Regions from separate parts of the Streptomonospora arabica genome, predicted to be linked through region 1. Evidence: predicted binding sites of a transcription regulator. Region 1 holds the regulator's gene; the other holds the start of a gene.
The links. The regulator LexA, encoded in region 1, represses DNA repair genes until DNA is damaged. The targets are predictions, from matches to a motif close to TCGAACANNTGTTCGA.
Positions count from the first base shown of each region.

Region 2: the regulator LexA is predicted to act here: its motif matches at 1,614-1,629, upstream of ABD284_RS04240 (intein-containing Rv2578c family radical SAM protein).

Region 1 is NZ_BAAAQI010000018.1:70,059-73,463, reverse strand. It holds gene ABD284_RS21945 (LysM peptidoglycan-binding domain-containing protein) at 1-522, opposite strand, end outside; gene lexA (transcriptional repressor LexA) at 858-1,625, shown strand; gene ABD284_RS21935 (alpha/beta hydrolase family protein) at 1,908-2,984, shown strand; gene ABD284_RS21930 (hypothetical protein) at 3,080-3,405, opposite strand, start outside.
Region 2 is NZ_BAAAQI010000002.1:261,512-264,916, reverse strand. It holds gene ABD284_RS04240 (intein-containing Rv2578c family radical SAM protein) at 1-1,604, opposite strand, end outside; gene ABD284_RS04235 (SDR family oxidoreductase) at 1,827-2,552, opposite strand; gene ABD284_RS04230 (LysR family transcriptional regulator) at 2,636-3,405, shown strand, end outside.

The DNA of each region.
Region 1 (3,405 bases):
GTCACCGTCGCGGACGACCACGGTGGGAGGCGCCTCCTCGTGCAGCGCCGACTCCGCGGGCGCCGGGCCCGTGGCGGAGGCTCCGGCGGTGCCCACGGCCAGCAGCAGGCCGGCCAGAAGGGCGGTCGCCAGCGCCGAGACCGCCGCGCCCACCACGACGCGCCCTCGGCGCGTGAGGCGCTCGTTCCACAGTTCGGCTGCGGCGCCGAGCACCGGAGCGGGGCGCGGTGCCGGGACGGCGGCCGGGCGCAGAGCCCGCGCCGGGGCCGGTGCCGCCTGCCGCGGACGCCGGGCCGCCCTCGGCGGGGCCGCCGCGGCGGCGCTCCACTCGGGCAGCTGCCGCGCCCAGTCGAACAGCGCGCCGTCGTGCGCTCCCGGGAACGGGTCGGCGCCGGAAGCGCCTTCGCGTTCGGCCTCCTCGGCCGGCGGCGCCTGCGGCGGGACCACGGAAAGCCGCGCGCGCCGCGGCAGCCGGACGGCGGGCCCGCGGTCATCGGTTCGTGGGGTGTCGGGCCAGGTCAAGGGGGATTCGAACGCAGTGGCGGATTGAGACGCTGACATAGTCATGGCCGCACAGTCCTCACCTTCGTACGCCAGTTCGTTAGAACTAACGTTCGATTCCTACCGCATTCGAGCGAATTTTTCAGCACCATCTCGAACGTTTGTTTGATATTGCCGTGTGCACGCAGTAACGTTGGACATGTTTCGCTGCGGTATCGGCGACGCCACGTTCAGTGGCTGAACACGCGCTACCGCTGCCGAACACTGATCGACCGGCTGGTCCCTCGAGTCGGGGGATCCGCCTGACGCCCGCCGATAGCCGCACCCAGAACAACCGACCGCCGAGGAGGCCGGCCGTGCCGGAGGAGAACCACGGAACCCAGGAACCTCACACGGGCGGGGGGTCCGTCACCGCGCTCCGGTCCGCTGCCGCTCCACCCGCCGATTCTCAGGACTCCGCTGACAGCGCCGAGGGGGCGCCGCAGCTCACCGCACGCCAGCAGAGCGTGCTGAACTGCATCCACCGCTATGTGCGGCAGCGCGGATATCCACCGTCCATCCGGGAGATCGGCGACGCGGTGGGGCTATCGAGCCCGTCCAGTGTGGCGCACCAACTGAAGGTCTTGCAACGCAAGGGCTACCTCTACCGCGACCAGAACCGCCCACGAGCGGTCGAAATCCGCATTCCGGGCCAGCCGCCGGTGCGCTCCTGGGACCAGCTGGAGGAGACCCCCGAGGCCGACGAGTCCCGCGCGACCGCCGTCCCGGTGGTCGGGCGCATCGCGGCGGGCGGCCCCATCCTGGCCGAGGAGTCCATCGAGGACGTCCTCACGCTGCCCAAGCAGCTCGTGGGCGAGGGCCGGCTGTTCATGCTCAACGTCGTCGGCGACTCGATGGTCGACGCCGCCATCACCGACGGTGACCTGGTCGTCGTCCGCCAGCAGCCCGAGGCCAACAACGGCGACATCGTCGCGGCGATGCTCGACGACGAGGCCACGGTCAAGGCGTTCAAGCGCGACTCCGACCACGTGTGGCTACTGCCGCGCAACGACGAATACGAGCCCATCCTCGGCGACGACGCCACCATCCTGGGCAAGGTGGTGGCCGTGCTCCGGCGCGTGTGAGCCGCCGCCGCGTCGGCATAACGAGTTCGCCTCGCTTTGGCACGGGTTCGTGATCTTCGCTGTAGATCACGAACCCGTCGCCTTTTCGGAACCCAACGGTTATCCCTGACCCCGCCCCCGCACCGATCCCCCGCCCTACGCCGCGACGGCGGCTCCGCGCCAGGGACCAAAGGCCGAATCCTCGCGTGCCGCCCGACGCTCAGGGCCGCCCGGCGCGCCGCACGCCGCCGATCCCCGGCACACCCCGCACCCGCGGGCGCGGCGGGCACTACGGTAGGGACCATGCCCGTCCGCTCGCCCTTGCGCGCCGCCGCCGTCTCCGCGCTCCTGGCGGCCCTCCTGGCCACCGGCTGCAGCCCCGGAACCGACGACTCCGGGCCCGCCGAGCCGCCCGGCATCCGGCCGCAGCAGAGCGAGGTCACCTTCCGCAGCGGCCCCGACACCCTGCACGGCACCTTCGCCCTGCCACCCGGCGGCGGTGGCGACCTGCCCGCGGCGCTGATCGTCTCCGGCAGCGGCCCCACCGACCGCGACGGCAACAGCCCGGGGCGGCCCGACGCCGGCACGAACAAGAACTTCGCGCGCCTGCTGGCCGACATGGGGGTCGCCTCCCTGCGCTACGACAAGCTCGGCAGCGGCGAGACCGGCATGGCCTCGCGCGAGGAGGACGCCGCCGTCGGCTACGGCGTCTTCGCCCAGGAGGTCGCCGACGCCTACGCGCACCTGGCGTCGCGGCCCGAGGTCGACCCCTCGCGGCTCATCGTGCTGGGCCACAGCGAGGGCGCCCTGTTCGCGCTGCGCGCCCACGAGATCGTCGAGGAGCATCCGCCGCGCGCACTCGTCCTCGCCGCCCCGCCGGGCCGCCGCTACCTCGACGTCGTCGACCGGCAGATCACCGAGCAGGTCCGCAGGGCCGAGGCCGCCGGCTCCATGGACTACGCCGCGGCCGACCAGGCGCTCTCGGACGTGCGGACCGCCGTCGCCGGAATCCGCGACGGCGACGAACTGGAGGAGGCCGACCTCCCGCAGGGCTTCGGGGGCCTCTTCGCTCCCCGGTACCAGGACTTCCTGCGCCGCATCGACGCGATGGACCCCGTGCGCCTGGCGCGCGGCCTGCCCGCCGGCACCGCAACGCTCGTCCTGTGGGGCACCGCCGACTCGCAGATCGCGCGCGGCGACGTCGACCGCCTGATGACCGGGCTGCCCGACGGCGAGCGGGCCGACATCCCCGGCGCCGACCACGTGTTCCGCAGGTACAGCGACGCGCCCGGGGCGGAGGCGCTCGACTCCCGGCGCCGCTTCTCCCCCGACGTGGCCCCCGCCCTGCGCACCTTCCTGGAGTCCGAGACCGGCCTCTAGCCGGGGTGTGTTCGATGATCGGCGGTTCAGCCGGAACACGGCGCCCGACCGGCACCGCGTGCGCCCGGCAGTGGCGGGCGCGTGCGGCCACGGCCTCAGTAGTCGCCCTTTTCGATCTCGGCGGTGACGGCCCGGGCCAGGGACTCGGCGTTGGCCAGCGCCACGTCGGCGGGGATCGACTCACTGGCCTGGTAGTCGACCGCGGCGGTGTGGCAGGCCATCGTGTACAGGTTCGACAGCCGCACCGCGGTGCAGCCCCAGTCGAAGCCCTGCACCGACTCGCTCCAGCCCTTGGCCTCGTCGCCGAGCCCGGACAGCTTGTGCGGAGACGCCTTTCCCCGCGCAGCCGCCTCCAGCGCCGTAGACGCGGCCTCGGTCCCCGGCCTGCCGGTGCGGTCGGCGTAGCGGACGATCACCACGC
Region 2 (3,405 bases), on a different contig from region 1:
ACCCGGGCCGCCTGTTCGAGCAGGTCGAGGTCGCGCAGGATGAGCCGCCCCTTGGTGAGGACGGAGAACGGGTTGGCGAAGTCGCGCAGGGCCGCGATGATCTGCGGCATCAGCCGGTAGCGGCCCTCGGCCCGCTGGTAGGGGTCGGTGTTGGTGCCCATCGCGATCGGCTCGCCCGCCCACCGCGGGTTGGCCAGCTCGCGCCGCAGCAGCTCGCCGGCGTTGACCTTGACCATGATCTTGGAGTCGAAGTCGTGTCCGGAGTCGAGGTCCAGGTACTCGTGCGTGCGCCGGGCGAAGCAGTTGTGGCTCACCACGCCGTTCGCGAGGAAGTCCCCCGTTCCGGTCGTGATGTCGTACAGCGTGCGTAGTTCGCCGGTGTCCTCGATCGAGACGACGTCGAGCCGGGGGTCCGACTCGAGTGCGGCATCGTCGATACCGCGCTTTCGAGTGATCGCGGGGTCCGTCGTCTGGAGGAACCGCAGCCGCTCGCGCAGACCTCCGGTGAGCCGCACGACCTGCGCGCCCGACACCGCGGCGGGTTCCTCGACGGTGTGCTCGAAGCCGAAGTGCTTCATGCTCAGGCCGACCGCCGCGATGATCTCGCTGTCGGCGCTGGAGATGCGCAGGACGCCCTCGGAACAGTCGCCTTCGGCGTCGAACGCCCCCGCGAGGAACCCCTTGCGCCATTCGTCGCACGGTGCGACCGGCCATTCCACGATCTCGGACATGCGCTCGGACGAGGTGCCCTGCGCGGTGCGGATCGCCGTGATCGCTCGCCGGTTCTCCGGCGCGGCGGCGGGGTCGAAGCGGACCGCGCTCACGCCGAGACCGGCGAGGCAGCCTGCGGCGCGATCCGCCGCTTCGCCGTCGGCGAGCGCCCGGCGGAGTCGGAACACGCGGGCTCCGTCGGCCGGACGCCCCGTTCCCGGATGGCCGAAACCGCCGGGAGGCGCATCGCCGCGGAGGATCCCGCAGAGATAGCCCCTCCTGTAGGCGCCGGCGCCCTCAGGCGGATCCGCGTAGCGGCCCGTGCCCAGCAGCCCGGTCCCTTCGGTCAGGTGCGGCCGGCGGCGGTGGCCGGAGGCGCCTCCGGCGACGTATGTCCAGCCGCGGCCGGTGAGGAACCGGTGGTCGCCGCTGGCCACCAGCACCGTGCCGTCGGCCAGCGTGATGCGGTAGGCGCGCTTCACCGTCGTCCAATGCGCCTGCACCGTCGTGGGTGTGTAGCGCCGGCGGCCGCCCGCGCGGCGCGTCCCGTAGATCCGATCGCCGACCCTGATCTCCGCCAGCGGTCTGGTCCGGCCGTCTGCCATGAGGATCGGGGTGTCGCCGGACAGGCAGTAGACGCAGGCGTGACTGCAGCCCCGATAGGGGTTGACGGTCCAGCGGAACGGGACCGCGGCCTCGCCGGGGACGCGGTTGATGATCGATCGGGCGCGGATCTCGACGGCCACGGCGTCGCCGCCGTCGCCGCCGAGGACCGGCCCGGGTCCGGGATCGGCCAGCCCGGCCCGCCCGGTGCCGGAGGGCTCGGGCGCGACGTCCGCGCGCTCGAACAGCGCGGGCTCGTCGTGCTGGTCACGCAAGGATTCCCATCGCATGCCCTCAATACGAACACAGGTTCGAATGCGTGTCCAGTGGCCGTCCACGGGCCTGTGACGAGGCGCTTCACGGCCGCACGCGCGCTCCGGGCCGCGGTGGCCGTGAAGCCGGGGTTTCGACCGCCGAGTGGGCGCCGCGTGAACTGCGGAACTCCGCGGCGCGGTGATGGGCGGGAGGGCGGTGCAATGCGGGCCGGCGCCTTCGCTCCCGCCCGTCCGGGGTCACCAGGGGACGGCGCCCTCGTCGTCGAAGAAGCCGCCGCGCGGTCCGTCGTCGGGCAGGGTGGCGAGCCGGATCGCGATCGCGGCACCCTGCTCGGGCGTCCGCGGCGCGTTGAAGCCGGTGAAGTCGGTCGCGACGTAGCCGGGGCAGGCGGCGTTCACGATGACGTTCGTGTCGGCGAGCCGGCGGGCGTACTGCGCCGTGAGGCTGTTGAGCATCGACTTCGACGGTGCGTACGCGGCGAGGATCGGACCGGTCTGCAGTGTCAGCGAACCCATATTGCTCGACATGTTGACGATGCGCGGCGAGTCGGCGCGGCGGAGCAGCGGGAGAAGCGCGTTCGTCACCCGGACGACCCCGAGCACGTTCGTGTCGATGACGGTGCGGACGACGTCGAGGTCGAGCGTCGTCGGGTCCTGTATGCCGTCGTCGGTCCGGCCGGAGATGCCCGCGTTGTTGACGAGCACGTCGAGCCGTCCCGCCGCCTTCTCGACGGCCGCGGCCGCGGCGGCGACGCTGTCGTCTGAGGTGACGTCGAGGGCGACCCCGAACGCGTCGGCGCCCGCGGCACGCAGGCGGTCGACGGCCTCCTCGCGCCTGGCGTCGTCGCGCGCGCCCACGGCGACCGTGAAGCCGGCCGCTCCCAGGCCCTGTGCGATGGCGAAGCCGATTCCCTTGTTCGCGCCGGTGACCAGCGCGGTCTTCGTGTCGTTCACGGGACCAATACTCGGCGAGCCGCGCGCTCGCCGTCCAAGACCGATTCGCTCGGCTGTGATACTCGCCCGGTATCAGGCGGTAGGCTCCGCACGTGGACGATCTCGAGACCCGCGAGCTGCGGTACTTCGTCGCCGTTGCCGAGGAGCTGCACTTCGCACGCGCCGCCGTTCGGCTGGGGATCGCGCAGCCGCCGCTCTCGCGCGCGATCCGCCGGCTGGAGCAGCGGCTCGGCGTCCGGCTCTTCGACCGGGACCGCCGGGGAGCGGCGCTGACCTACGCCGGCAGCGTGCTGCTCGGCGAGGCCCGAGCGGCCCTCGACGCGGTCGCGGCCGCCGCGCATCGGACGCGGCGTGCCGGGGATCCGACGCGGCGGCTGGTGCTCGTGACCAAGGCCGGAGCGTCCCACGAGCTGCTGCAGCGGCTCCTCGACGCGCTCGCGAGCGATCCCGAAGCGCCATCGGTCGAGGTTCTGCTGTGCGAGGTCGGCGAGCAGGCGCGGCTGCTCCGCGACGGGCGCGCCGACGCGGCCCTCATGCACCGGCCCTTCGACGACCTCGCCGGGTTCGACACCGAGGACCTCTACGTCGAAGGCCAGATCGCGCTCCTTCCCGCGGGGCATCCGCTCGCCTCGCGCGACCGGCTCACCCTGGCCGATGTCCGCGACGTGCCGGACCTGCCGCTGGCTCGCTGGCCCCGGCTCGACGGGTCCTACCCGGAGGGGCCCGGACCGGAGGTGCACACCCAGTCGCAGCTCGCTCAGCTCGTTGCGCTGGGCAGGACGCTGCTGGTCATCCCCGCCTCCAGCCGCGCCTGGCAGTGGCCCGAGCACGTCGCGGTGCCCGTCGTCGACGCGCCGGACGT